DNA from 2 places in the Bacillus basilensis genome. Region 2 is predicted to be linked to the other one. Evidence: a T-box and tRNA genes for the amino acid it is inferred to sense, from the RefSeq annotation. Region 2 holds a T-box; the other holds one or more tRNA genes.
What was found. A T-box is a leader RNA that pairs with one kind of tRNA and senses whether it is charged. The one in region 2 lies ahead of leuS (leucine--tRNA ligase), so its partner is inferred to be a tRNA-Leu.

Region 1 (6,705 bases), on a different contig from region 2:
TACAAATATATATACTTTTGAGTATCTAGTAATCTAAATGTATATAATACATCATATATTATACAGAACAAACGTTCTAAAAATCAATACTGCCACTATTATTATTTTGACCTTTTTCTTAAACAGTATACAAAAAAGAGTAGTAATTTGATTGTATCTCAAATCGGCTACTCTTTTCTTTACAATCTTCCTATTAAGTTATATGGCTGCACTTCCCACGTTTCATACGGAATAAAATGTGTTGCTCTCATCGCATCAAGCGTTCTGGATTTCATATGAGGACGCGTTATATACTCATCTATGTTCTCTTCATTTAAAACAACAAATTTAGCCTCTTGTATTTCTTCAGGCTGAATTTTTATTTCACCGCTCACATATGCCACTTTAAAAACGACAGATAAAATATGCATAGAAGCATTATAATAAACCCCTGTAATACCGATAGGCTTCACCGTTAATCCTGTTTCCTCTTTTATTTCCCTACAAACAGCTTGATCGAGCGCTTCCCCTTCTTCTACCTGTCCTCCAGGTATTTCCCACGTATCAGCTCGCCAGTGTACCTTTACTAATAACACCTCATTTTTTTCATTGGTTAAATAGCCTGCTACTGCAACGATATGCTTTGGTGTTTTATGTTCCATATTACGCCTCCTAGCAATAATGAAAATTTCACATATCCCTATAAGCATATTCCCCTGTCTACAACAAAATACCTTTACTAACTCAGCACCTTAATTAACCTCATAAAAAAAGCCCTTATTCGTTAAACGAACAGAGGCTTCTATCGTATTATTCTCCTAAGTCTACGTTGTGGTAAACTTGTTGCACATCTTCTAAATCTTCTAATGCATCAACCATTTTCTCAAATTGTACTTGAGCATCTTCAGGAAGTGTTACATCACTTTGTGCAAGCATTGTTAATTCTGCAACTGTAAATTCCTCAACGCCAGCACCTTTAAGTGCAGATTGTACTGAATGGAATTGATCTGGTTCAGCATACACAATAACAGCATCTTCTTCTTCTAGAATGTCACGTGCATCTACATCTGCTTCCATTAAAATTTCAAGAACTTCATCTGATGTTTTACCTTCAAGGCCGATAACAGCTGTCGCATCAAACATGTAAGCTACAGAGCCGTTTACACCCATGTTACCACTGTTTTTGCTAAAGGCAGCTCGTACATCTGCTGCAGTACGGTTTACGTTATTTGTAAGTGTATCTACAATAACCATAGCTCCATTTGGCCCAAATCCTTCATAACGAAGCTCATCATAATTTTCCTCTGAACCGCCTTTTGCTTTTTCCACTGCACGATCAATAATTGTTCTTGGTACATTATATGTTTTCGCACGCTCTAATACGACTCTTAACGCTTGGTTTGATTCTGGATCTGGCTCGCCTTGTTTTGCTGCCACATAAATTTCACGTCCAAATTTCGCGTATATACGGCTTGTATTTGCATCTTTTGATGCTTTTTTATCTTTAATATTATTCCATTTACGACCCATACTTTCCACTCTCTTTCCCGTTTTAAATCTACATAAAAATATTAATATAAAATATAATGTGTATTCAACACATTTTTAAAAGAAATATAAAAAGTTCATTTTTGATTCATATTACAGACATAATATAAATCACTATCATTTGGTTCTTTCAACAAGTTATATTATACATGAATTCCTACGTTTATTACGAATTTTAGAATCACATAACATAATTTAGCAAAGAAGACTCTAACATCGCCAATACCGATGAACCGACACCCCCGAAGGAACACGATTTTGAGTCTTTTTAGGTGAATTTTATATAGTTATATAAATTGCTCCCCTTAAAATCCTTTATTTTAAGCATTTTAAAATCTTTGAGCTTCTTTAAACATGATAAATTAAAATGAAACGGAGCCAAAATGGAATCACAATAAATAACTGATACTTTTTATTTTCATTTCTCTCCCTTAATTAAGTTTATCCTATTTCATTTCTTATTTTTTCTTATTTTATTATCTCTCGCTAAACAATAAGATAAAGGGATAATTTCCCATAACGTCCCCCTAATTACTTTCTGTTGCTGTATAATTAAAATAGAAATTTTTTTGGAATCCACAAATTTGAAAGAAGGATGGGAGAGAGTTATTATGACACATTCAAATGAGAAAAAAGCACATGGTCTTAAAGGGATAGGAGAAAAACTAAACCCAACTATCTATCAAGTGAGATTCATGGAATTAGATGAACCAATTCAATTTGAGTCGTTTCCTGAATTAAAGGAATTAGGGGACTGGTTGAGTACTTCAACGCAAATGTGGTCGTGTCACTCAACTATGTACAAGTACAACAGAGAAGAATTTGAAAAGAAGTTTTTAGAAATTACAAAATTACCAGCTGATCATGTGCTAATATCTACTGGTGGTGTCGGATTTAACTTCATGTCACCAGGTTGGAGCAATTCTTTATAAAGGGATAAAAACGACTGTTAGTTTTTATCCTTTTAGTGTTTCACAGTTTACTCCAACTGTATAGTATGTGCTTTGATCGAGAAAAATTTTATACTTATCTTTTGAAAAGTAAATAAGGTGGATCAATTTTTAACGTTCAGTCGTTCAAATAAACGCTTCATTTTATTGTGTGAGGTCTTAAATTTCAAAGTTGGCAACCAGTATAAAATAAATTCAATGCTTCTTCATCAATGGTTACCATCTTCTGTTAATAATGTTCTACGTTTACTCACTTTTTGTGCTTATTTTGTCGTGTGAAGAAAATACAAAAAACTCTACACAATTAGTGTAGAGCCTTGATGTTACGCCGTTCATGATACCGATGGTCGGGGTCGAACCGACACTCCCGAAGGAACACGATTTTGAGTCGTGCGCGTCTGCCAATTCCGCCACATCGGCACAAAAGAAAAGGCGGCAACCGGATTTGAACCGGTGATAAAGGTTTTGCAGACCTCTGCCTTACCACTTGGCTATGCCGCCATATTAAATTTCATTGGAGCGGAAGACGGGATTCGAACCCGCGACCCCAACCTTGGCAAGGTTGTATTCTACCACTGAACTACTTCCGCAAAAATGGCTGGGCTAGCTGGATTCGAACCAGCGCATGACGGAGTCAAAGTCCGTTGCCTTACCGCTTGGCTATAGCCCATCGAATTCTTACTTAATTATATGTAAGTATCAATTAGATTATTTATAATTTTAAAAATAAAAATGGGGCGACTGATGGGAATCGAACCCACGAATGCCGGAGCCACAATCCGGTGCGTTAACCACTTCGCCACAACCGCCATGTTGTGTAAATATATTTGGCAGGGGCAGTAGGAATCGAACCCACACTGGAGGTTTTGGAGACCTCAGTTCTACCTTTAAACTATGCCCCTATGTAAATGGTGGAGGGGGGCAGATTCGAACTGCCGAACCCGAAGGAGCGGATTTACAGTCCGCCGCGTTTAGCCACTTCGCTACCCCTCCGAAACTTACATGGTGCCGGCTAGAGGACTTGAACCCCCAACCTACTGATTACAAGTCAGTTGCTCTACCAATTGAGCTAAGCCGGCGTATTTTATTAAAGTAAATGGTGGCTCGGGACGGAATCGAACCGCCGACACGAGGATTTTCAGTCCTCTGCTCTACCGACTGAGCTACCGAGCCTTATTAAAATGGCGGTCCCGACCGGGGTCGAACCGGCGATCTCCTGCGTGACAGGCAGGCATGTTAACCACTACACCACGGGACCATTTGGTTGCGGGGACAGGATTTGAACCTGCGACCTTCGGGTTATGAGCCCGACGAGCTACCGTGCTGCTCCACCCCGCGATAATATTATTCATATAGTTTATATGGTGGAGGATGACGGGATCGAACCGCCGACCCCCTGCTTGTAAGGCAGGTGCTCTCCCAGCTGAGCTAATCCTCCGAAGTGGTGACCCGTACGGGATTCGAACCCGTGTTACCGCCGTGAAAGGGCGGTGTCTTAACCACTTGACCAACGGGCCAATATGTATGGCAGAGAAGAAGGGATTCGAACCCTCGCACCGCGTTCGCGATCTACTCCCTTAGCAGGGGAGCCCCTTGAGCCACTTGGGTACTTCTCTGTATGGCTCCGCAGGTAGGACTCGAACCTACGACCGATCGGTTAACAGCCGATAGCTCTACCACTGAGCTACTGCGGAATAATGAAGACAATTTGTATCTTATAAAATTTCTCATTGTAAGTCAAGATGTTTTTTCACAACATCTTGTACAAACGTGACATGTTTATAATATACTGGATTGCGTTTTCACTGTCAAGATATTTTCTTTATCAGAATTAGTTTTCCTTTACACTTTCCGCAGACATATCTTTTTGTATTAATTTGACGTCTTCTTACATATTGAAGCAAACACTCCATACATTCATACATATAAATCTTTTTTCCCTTCTCTTCATTCATCATTCGTTTACAAAAACGGGGGGCACCGACTTCTTTTAACAGTTCGCGAAAATCCCTATCTCGGTGCTTATATCCTCTTCCTGTAATATGCAAGTGATAATGACAAAGTTCATGTTTAACGATCCCGACTAATTCTTCTTCCCCATACATTTCGTAATATCGATAATTCAGTTCAATATTGTGACTCTTCAATAGATAACGTCCACCAGTTGTACGCAGCCTACTATTGAACATAGCTTTATGTAAAAATGGCATTCCGAAGTATTGTATCGATACTTCTTCCACCAACCGCTGTATTTCTTGCTCATCCATTTTCATTCCTCCTAAACAAAAAAATATTTTTACACTTTTCTCCTCTCTTATACATATATTAAATAGTACATATACCCATCCTCATTCAAGAAGCGTGGTTTCTAAAAACATAGCATGAATAGAAATCCACTCACCAACCTCTCATCAATAGTACCTTATATTTATGAGAGTAGGATTAAACAAGGAGGGATTCCTATGCCTACGTGGCTAAAAAAACAAATGCAACGCGCATATTTTGAAAAAAACCGGTATCAAATTAAATTACTAAATGAATGCTGGTTTTATTATAGCAAAATACATCAAAGCTCATAATCCATTACACTTTCTATTCCATAAAAAAAGAGCAGTTTTATCTGCTCTCTTCTCTTATTATTCAATCGGCAACATGGATAATGCGACACGACCTTTTTTCGTATCAATATCATCTACCCATACCTTTACAATTTGTCCGACAGATACAATATCTAACGGATGCTTCACATACTGTGTGCTTAATTTAGAAATATGCACTAAACCATCTTGCTTTACACCAACATCAACAAAAGCACCAAAATCAACAACGTTACGAACCGTTCCTTCCAGCTCCATACCACGTTTTAAATCTTCTAATTTCAAAATTCCTTTTTTCAGAAGTGGTTTAGGCAACTCATCCCTCATGTCTCGCTCTGGACTAATGAGTGCATCTATAATATCAACCAATGTCGGTTCCCCAATTCCCGTTTCTTGGGACAACTTAGAAATCTCTACTTCTTCTAAACTCTTTTGTAACTGAGGTTGTCCTACGTCATCTTTTGATAGTCCTAGACTCTTCAATAACAATTCAACATTTTTATATTGTTCTGGATGAATACCCGTTCGGTCTAACGGATTTGTCCCTTCTAATATACGTAAGAAACCTACGCATTGCTCATATGTCTTCGCACCTAGACGCGGTATTTTCTTTAAGTCTGTTCGTTTTGTAAATTTCCCTTCTTCTTCACGCTTTGCCACAATATTTTTCGCAACAGTTTTCGATAAACCCGAAACATATTGCAACAACGCAACTGAAGCCGTATTTACATTCACACCGACTTGGTTAACTGCCGTCTCTACTACAAATGTTAATGATTCATTCAATCTCTTTTGAGATACATCGTGTTGGTATTGTCCAACCCCAACTGATTTAGGGTCAATTTTCACAAGTTCAGCAAGTGGATCTTGCAGACGTCTCCCAATAGAAACAGCACTTCTTTCTTCAACCTGTAAATTCGGAAATTCCTCACGAGCTAAATCGGAAGCTGAATATACACTCGCACCAGCTTCGTTCACAATAATATAGAAGACTTCTCGTTTCACATTTTGTAATACATCAACTATAAATTCTTCCGTTTCTCTAGAAGCTGTACCATTCCCAATTGCAATCATTTCAACTTGATATTTATCTATAATAGAAAGAACTTTCGTTTTTGCATCTTCATATTTACGAACTGGTGGATGCGGATAAATAACATCAATATATAGAACTTTCCCCGTATCATCTACAACAGATAATTTACAACCCGTTCTATATGCAGGGTCTACAGCTAGCACTACTTTCCCTTTCATTGGAGGTTGTAATAATAAGTTACGCAAGTTCTCAGAGAAAATATGTATCGCTTGTTCCTCAGCTGTTTCTGTTAATTCTTTTCGGATTTCTCTTTCAATCGAGGATTGAATTAATCGCTTATAGCCATCTTCAATCGCTAACTGTACATAATGTGCACTTTTAGAATCGTTATCACGAATGACCTTCTTATATAAGAAAGTTACTATCTCATCTACTGGCGGAACAACAGAAACTCTCAATATATCTTCTTTCTCACCACGATTCATCGCTAATACACGATGCGGCACTACTTTCTGTAAAGGCTCTTCATAGCTGTAATACATTTCATATATATTCTTTTCATCTTTCTCTTTATCTTTTACAGATGAAGACATAA
Region 2 (6,705 bases):
TTATCAATTGAATGGTTTAAGGTGGAAAATAACGCACCAGTCGTACAAAAAACAATTGGTAGCTTACATGTACGAAAAACGTATAATGTAACGATTATTGCTATTTTAAAAAAGAATATGAAGAAATTCTTTAATCCAGGTCCAGACTCTATTATTGAAGCTGGCGATATGCTCGTGTTATCGGGTGAAAGACATGAAGTGAAAAGAATTATTAATGAATTGCTTTCAGCAGGAGGTGATTCATAATCGATGGATACTTTAATCTTTGAAGTTGGAACTGCGTTAGTATTAGTCGCTTTTGCAGCTATCCTCGCTGCGAAGTTAAAGTTCTCGATTATTCCGTTTCTTATTATACTCGGTATGTTAGTGGGGCCTCATGCCCCAGATTTAGGACTTATCGATTTAAGATTTATTGAAAGCGGAGAAGTTATTTCCTTCCTCGGACGTGTTGGCGTCATATTCCTCCTATTCTATTTAGGCTTAGAATTCTCAATAAAAAAATTAATTAAATCAGGAAAATCAATTGCTTTCGGGGGGACTGTCCATATATCACTTAATTTCATATTAGGTTTGCTTTATGGATATGTGATGGGCTTCCCCTTACTAGAAACGTTAATTATTGCTGGAATCATTACGATTTCATCAAGTGCAATTGTTGCAAAAGTCATTGTTGATTTAAGAAGATCTGGTAATAAAGAGACTGAATTAATATTAGGAATCATTATGTTTGATGATATTTTTTTAGCTGTATATTTATCAGTCGTTTCAGGTTTAGTACTTGGTGGGGCAACATCATTTGTAGGTGCTCTTACATCGGTGCTACTCGCAGTAGGGTATATGCTACTATTCTTTGTGATCGCTAGAAAAGCTACGCCGTTTTTAAATAAAGTATTAGATATTTCGTCTAACGAAATTTTCATTATCGTAATATTTGCTATTTTATTCTTCGTAGCAGGATTTTCAGAAACGATTCACGTTGCTGAGGCGATTGGCGCGTTATTATTAGGACTCGTCTTTTCTGAAACGGAGCATAGTGATCGAATTGAGAAGCTCGTCGTCCCATTCCGTGATTTCTTTGGAGCCATATTCTTTTTCAGCTTCGGTTTAAGTATAGATCCATTTTCGCTTGGAGGAGCAGTGTGGTTGGCATTAGGAGCAGTTTTCATTACTCTAATCGGTAATTTTACTGCTGGAATGATTGCGGGACGTAAAGCCGGGTTATCCCATAAGGCTTCTACGAATATCGGTTTAACACTCGTATCACGCGGAGAATTCTCCATTATTGTTGCGAATATTGGAATTGCAGGCGGCTTACTGGCAACAATCAAACCGTTCTCGGCTTTATATGTTTTAATATTGGCATCGTTAGGACCTTTGTTAACGAAAGAATCTGGTAGGATATACTCCTTACTAGATAAAATATTTAAATGGAGTGCTAAAGAACGTGCAAAGCGAGAAAAAGAAGTTGGATAATATAAATAAGAGAGACTGCATGAACTTCATGCAGTCTCTTCTTTTTTATATATTGTTACTGTTGGCGTTTTTTTTGCCGGTAAGTCGATATATTTTAATAATCGCTGATATATGTTGAGTTGCGCCGATATAATTTGATAATCGCTGATATATGTTGAGTTGCAGTCGATATATTTCCAAAATCGCTGATATATTTTCAAACGGCAATCAATATCATTTCATTTACTAACAAACCATTATCTGAATTTCATCAACTATTAATCAGTTGCCTTCCTATTTAAAAACGACTACAATTTTACTGTTATAGATGAACGAAAAAAATAGAATAGGAGGGGAGACTATGCCAAGGAAAGTATGGCTATTAGTAGCTGGGATGATTATTAATGTCACGGGTGCTTCTTTTTTATGGCCTTTTAATACAATTTATTTGCATGATCACCTAGGGAAATCTTTATCTGTGGCCGGAATGGTATTAATGATCAACTCGCTTACTGGTGTAATCGGAAACTTGCTCGGCGGTGTTTTATTTGATAAATGGGGCGGTTATAAATCAACTTTAGTAGGGATTGTGATTACACTTGTATCGATTTTAGGTCTTGTGTTCTTCCACGGTTGGCCTTTATACGTTGTATGGCTAGCGTTAATCGGTTTTGGTTCTGGAATGGTCTTCCCATCGATGTATGCGATGGTTGGTACGGTTTGGCCAGAGGGCGGAAGACGAGCATTTAATACGATGTATGTTGGACAAAACGTTGGTATTGCGATCGGAACAGCGTGTGGTGGATTAGTCGCATCGTATCGTTTTGATTATATTTTCTTAGCGAACTTTATTTTATACTTTGTTTTCTTCTTAATTGCTTTTATTGGATTCCGTGGTATGGAAGACAAGAAAGAGCCAGGAGCGCAAAAAGAAGGCGAAACGGAAAAAGGCTGGTCACTTACGCCAGGATTCAAAGCACTTCTTATCGTATGTGTAGCATATGCTTTATGCTGGGTTACATACGTACAGTGGCAAGGGGCAATTGCAACACATATGCAAGAATTAAACATTAGCCTTCGTCACTACAGTTTATTGTGGACGATAAACGGAGCGATGATTGTTTGTGCGCAGCCGCTAGTTAGTATGTTAATTCGCTGGATGAAGCGTTCCTTAAAACAACAAATTATGATTGGGATTTTCATTTTTGCGGCGTCATTCATTGTGCTAAGCCAAGCGCAGCAATTTACGATGTTCCTCGTTGCGATGGTAACTTTAACAATTGGTGAGTTATTTGTTTGGCCAGCAGTGCCGACAATTGCAAATATACTTGCACCAAAAGATAAGTTAGGTTTTTATCAAGGCATTGTAAATAGTGCGGCGACTGTAGGGAAAATGTTCGGACCAGTCGTTGGCGGAGCGATTGTTGATTTATACAATATGGAAGTATTGTTTATAGCAATCATGGTAATGCTTGTAGTAGCGCTTATAGCAACGAGCATTTATGATAAACGAGTAAAAGTAGAAGAAACAGTTGAAGAAAAAATTGCAGTTTAGTTTGACGGAACATGTTAACATGTTTTAGAATATATTTAAATAAAACAACCTTTGGGACAAGGGAGATAGCTCGGCTGTCTTAAGACGAATTCGTTCGTTATTAAGAGTAACGATTAACCGAGAAGCCCCGCTTTAAGTAAGCTCTTATGAGATACGAAGTTGAGGGTAGTTCACATTCACTCATATTTGTAATAACAGTGAGAAGGAGTAGTAGTAATAGAAGCTGGTTTAGAGAGTTGACGGTCGGTGCAAGTCAATCCACGTTTCGTTATGAACTCGCCTTTGAGTTGCGGTTGTGAAACTAGTAGTAGCAATTGCCGTTAATCCACGTTACGGATCTAAGCGAATGTATATTTTTTGTACATTAATTTAGGGTGGTACCGCGGGAATCTATAACCTCTCGTCCCTTTCTAGGGATGAGAGGTTTTTTGTATTTTGGGCGGTGAAAATAAATGAAATTTCAAGGAGGGTATCTCATGAGCTTTAATCATCAAGAAGTTGAGAAGAAGTGGCAAGGGTACTGGGAAGAGAATAAAACATTCCGTACGCCAGATGAAACAGAAAAACCAAAATTTTATGCACTAGATATGTTCCCATATCCATCAGGTGCAGGTCTACACGTAGGACATCCAGAAGGTTATACAGCGACAGATATTTTATCTCGTATGAAGCGTATGCAAGGATATAATGTTCTTCATCCAATGGGATGGGATGCATTCGGTCTTCCAGCAGAGCAATATGCACTTGATACTGGAAACAGCCCAGCAGAATTTACAGAGCATAATATTAATACGTTCCGTAACCAAATTAAATCATTAGGTTTCTCTTACGATTGGGACCGTGAAGTAAATACAACAGATCCAAACTACTACAAGTGGACACAATGGATCTTCCTAAAACTATTTGAAAAAGGCTTAGCTTACGTTGATGAAGTACCTGTAAACTGGTGTCCAGCACTTGGTACAGTACTTGCAAACGAAGAAATCATTGATGGTAAGAGTGAGCGCGGTGGGCATCCAGTTGAGCGTCGTCCGATGAGACAGTGGATGTTAAAAATTACAGCTTACGGAGATCGTCTATTAGAAGATCTAGATGAGCTTGATTGGCCAGAAAGCTTAAAAGATATGCAACGTAACTGGATCGGTCGTTCTGAAGGTGCAGAAGTACACTTCAACATCGATGGTACAGATGAGAAATTCACAGTTTTCACAACGCGTCCTGATACACTATTTGGCGCAAGCTACTGTGTACTTGCTCCAGAACATGCACTTGTTGCTGACATTACAACTGCTGAGCAAAAAGAAGCTGTAGAAGCTTACATTAATTCTGTAAAAATGAAGAGTGATTTAGAGCGTACAGAACTTGCGAAAGAAAAAACTGGTGTATTCACTGGTGCTTACGCAATTAACCCAGTAAATGGTGAGAAATTGCCAATCTGGATCGCTGATTACGTTCTTGCAACTTACGGAACAGGTGCTGTAATGGCGGTTCCAGCTCACGATGAGCGTGACTATGAATTCGCATCAACGTTCAACCTTCCAATGAAGGAAGTTGTAAAAGGCGGAGACATTACGAAAGAAGCATACACAGGTGATGGTGCTCACGTAAACTCAGCATTCCTTGATGGATTAAATAAAGAAGAAGCAATCGCAAAAATGATTGAATGGCTTGAAGTAACGAGCGCAGGAAATCAAAAAGTAACATACCGTCTACGTGACTGGTTATTCAGCCGTCAACGTTACTGGGGTGAGCCAATTCCAGTAATCCACTGGGAAGATGGCACAATGACAGCTGTGAAAGAAGAAGAATTACCATTAGTTCTTCCGAAAACAGAAAACATCCGTCCTTCAGGTACTGGTGAATCACCACTTGCTAACATTGACGAGTGGGTAAATGTTGTAGATCCTGAGACTGGTAAAAAAGGTCGTCGTGAAACGAACACAATGCCACAATGGGCTGGTAGCTGCTGGTATTACCTACGTTACATCGATCCAAACAATAGCGAAGCACTTGTAGATCCTGAAAAAGTAAAACAATGGCTTCCAGTTGATATTTATATTGGCGGTGCAGAGCATGCTGTACTTCACTTACTATATGCTCGTTTCTGGCATAAAGTATTATACGATATCGGTGTAGTTCCGACGAAAGAGCCATTCCAACAATTATTCAACCAAGGTATGATTCTAGGTGAAAACAACGAGAAAATGAGTAAATCAAAAGGTAACGTTGTAAACCCAGATGATATCGTAGCAAGCCACGGTGCAGATACACTTCGTCTATACGAAATGTTCATGGGACCATTAGATGCTTCAATCGCTTGGTCTGAAAATGGTCTTGACGGAGCTCGTCGTTTCCTAGACCGCGTATGGCGATTATTTGTTCAAGATAACGGTGAATTAAGCGAGAAAATTACTGATGCACCAAATAAAGAGCTTGAAAAAGCTTACCACCAAACAGTGAAGAAAGTAACAGAAGACTATGCAGAGCTTCGCTTCAACACAGCGATTTCTCAAATGATGGTATTCATCAACGATGCATACAAAGCTGAAACACTTCCGAAAGAATATGTAGAAGGTTTCGTAAAAATGATTGCACCAGTTGCACCTCACATCGGGGAAGAGCTATGGAGCAAGCTTGGTTACAATGAAACAATCACATATGCAAGCTGGCCAACATTTGATGAGTCTAAACTTGTAGAAGATGAAGTTGAAATCGTTGTTCAAATTATGGGCAAAGTTCGCGCAAAACTAACAATGAGTAAAGATGCATCAAAAGACGAAATGGAAAAACTTGCACTTGAAGCAATTCAAGACCAAATTGAAGGGAAAACAGTTCGTAAAGTAATTGTTGTTCCTGGCAAACTTGTTAACGTTGTTGCAAACTAATTCATTCTAAATAAAGGCTCAGAGTATTTATACTCTGAGCTTTTTTGTGTAGAAAATAATCTCTGGATCACCTTCATCTAAATTTTCAATTATGCCACTACGTATAAAACCGTTCGCACTAAAAACTTTTTGCATACTTTCATTTGATTCGTTCGTTGAAGAAAATATTTTTTGAGTAGGAGAATGACTTAACATATATGAGAGTAACGAGCTTGCATAGCCTCGCCTTCTTTTTACTGGCGAAACAATGATTAATGAGAGGAAAGTACAATCAAAGAAACTTGTATCGTATGTTAGAAAACCGGAAATAAAATTATCTTCTTTTACGATGACGCATCGTCCCTCATCAATAGTGTGCTTAATATAATTTCGTCTGCTATCATTTCCGATTACATCAATATCTATATGTACGATTGAATCTAAATCATTGATAGAAGCTTTTGTTACGTTCTTCAATAGAAACACCCCCTAGAAAAAATATTCAGTTAATTAATTTTACCATGAATGAAGAAAAAGGAGCGGAATTCCAATACAGACAAACACCTATTTTTCTATAGGAAATATGATAAAAAAGGTAGGCTAAATTGAGTAGAAGAGGTGAAAGGAATGAAAGGGATGGACAATAATGCACCACACGGATTTTTCGGAGGTGGATCGGATAGTTATGAACAAATGATGTTAATGGGAGGGGCAGGTCAACAAGGATATGGCGGAATTCCGAGCTGGATGGGCGGAGCAGCAGGAGGATTCCCAACATCGGTAGCTGGCATGCAAACTGGAATGCCTACATCAATGGGAGGTTTTTCGACATCA

Region 1: it encodes a tRNA-Leu, which carries the amino acid that the T-box ahead of leuS (leucine--tRNA ligase) is inferred to sense. The anticodon was not compared.

The regions. Positions count from the first base shown of each region.
Region 1 covers NZ_JBNTQO010000006.1:197,917-204,621, forward strand. The annotation lists gene ACQVV1_RS15040 (NUDIX hydrolase) at 180-641, opposite strand; gene ACQVV1_RS15045 (YebC/PmpR family DNA-binding transcriptional regulator) at 790-1,509, opposite strand; gene ACQVV1_RS15050 (DUF3884 family protein) at 2,139-2,459, shown strand; tRNA gene ACQVV1_RS15055 (tRNA-Leu) at 2,816-2,897, opposite strand; tRNA gene ACQVV1_RS15060 (tRNA-Cys) at 2,908-2,978, opposite strand; tRNA gene ACQVV1_RS15065 (tRNA-Gly) at 2,993-3,067, opposite strand; tRNA gene ACQVV1_RS15070 (tRNA-Gln) at 3,073-3,147, opposite strand; tRNA gene ACQVV1_RS15075 (tRNA-His) at 3,211-3,286, opposite strand; tRNA gene ACQVV1_RS15080 (tRNA-Trp) at 3,306-3,379, opposite strand; tRNA gene ACQVV1_RS15085 (tRNA-Tyr) at 3,387-3,470, opposite strand; tRNA gene ACQVV1_RS15090 (tRNA-Thr) at 3,481-3,556, opposite strand; tRNA gene ACQVV1_RS15095 (tRNA-Phe) at 3,575-3,650, opposite strand; tRNA gene ACQVV1_RS15100 (tRNA-Asp) at 3,660-3,735, opposite strand; tRNA gene ACQVV1_RS15105 (tRNA-Met) at 3,739-3,815, opposite strand; tRNA gene ACQVV1_RS15110 (tRNA-Val) at 3,840-3,915, opposite strand; tRNA gene ACQVV1_RS15115 (tRNA-Glu) at 3,920-3,994, opposite strand; tRNA gene ACQVV1_RS15120 (tRNA-Ser) at 4,003-4,093, opposite strand; tRNA gene ACQVV1_RS15125 (tRNA-Asn) at 4,097-4,171, opposite strand; gene ACQVV1_RS15130 (SprT family protein) at 4,286-4,744, opposite strand; gene cmpA (cortex morphogenetic protein CmpA) at 4,940-5,056, shown strand; gene ACQVV1_RS15140 (Tex family protein) at 5,114-6,705, opposite strand, start outside.
Region 2 covers NZ_JBNTQO010000014.1:5,506-12,210, reverse strand. The annotation lists gene ACQVV1_RS21565 (cation:proton antiporter regulatory subunit) at 1-246, shown strand, start outside; gene ACQVV1_RS21560 (cation:proton antiporter) at 250-1,473, shown strand; gene ACQVV1_RS21555 (MDR family MFS transporter) at 1,814-3,007, shown strand; T-box leader at 3,196-3,418, shown strand; gene leuS (leucine--tRNA ligase) at 3,484-5,892, shown strand; gene ACQVV1_RS21545 (GNAT family N-acetyltransferase) at 5,920-6,348, opposite strand; gene ACQVV1_RS21540 (hypothetical protein) at 6,499-6,705, shown strand, end outside.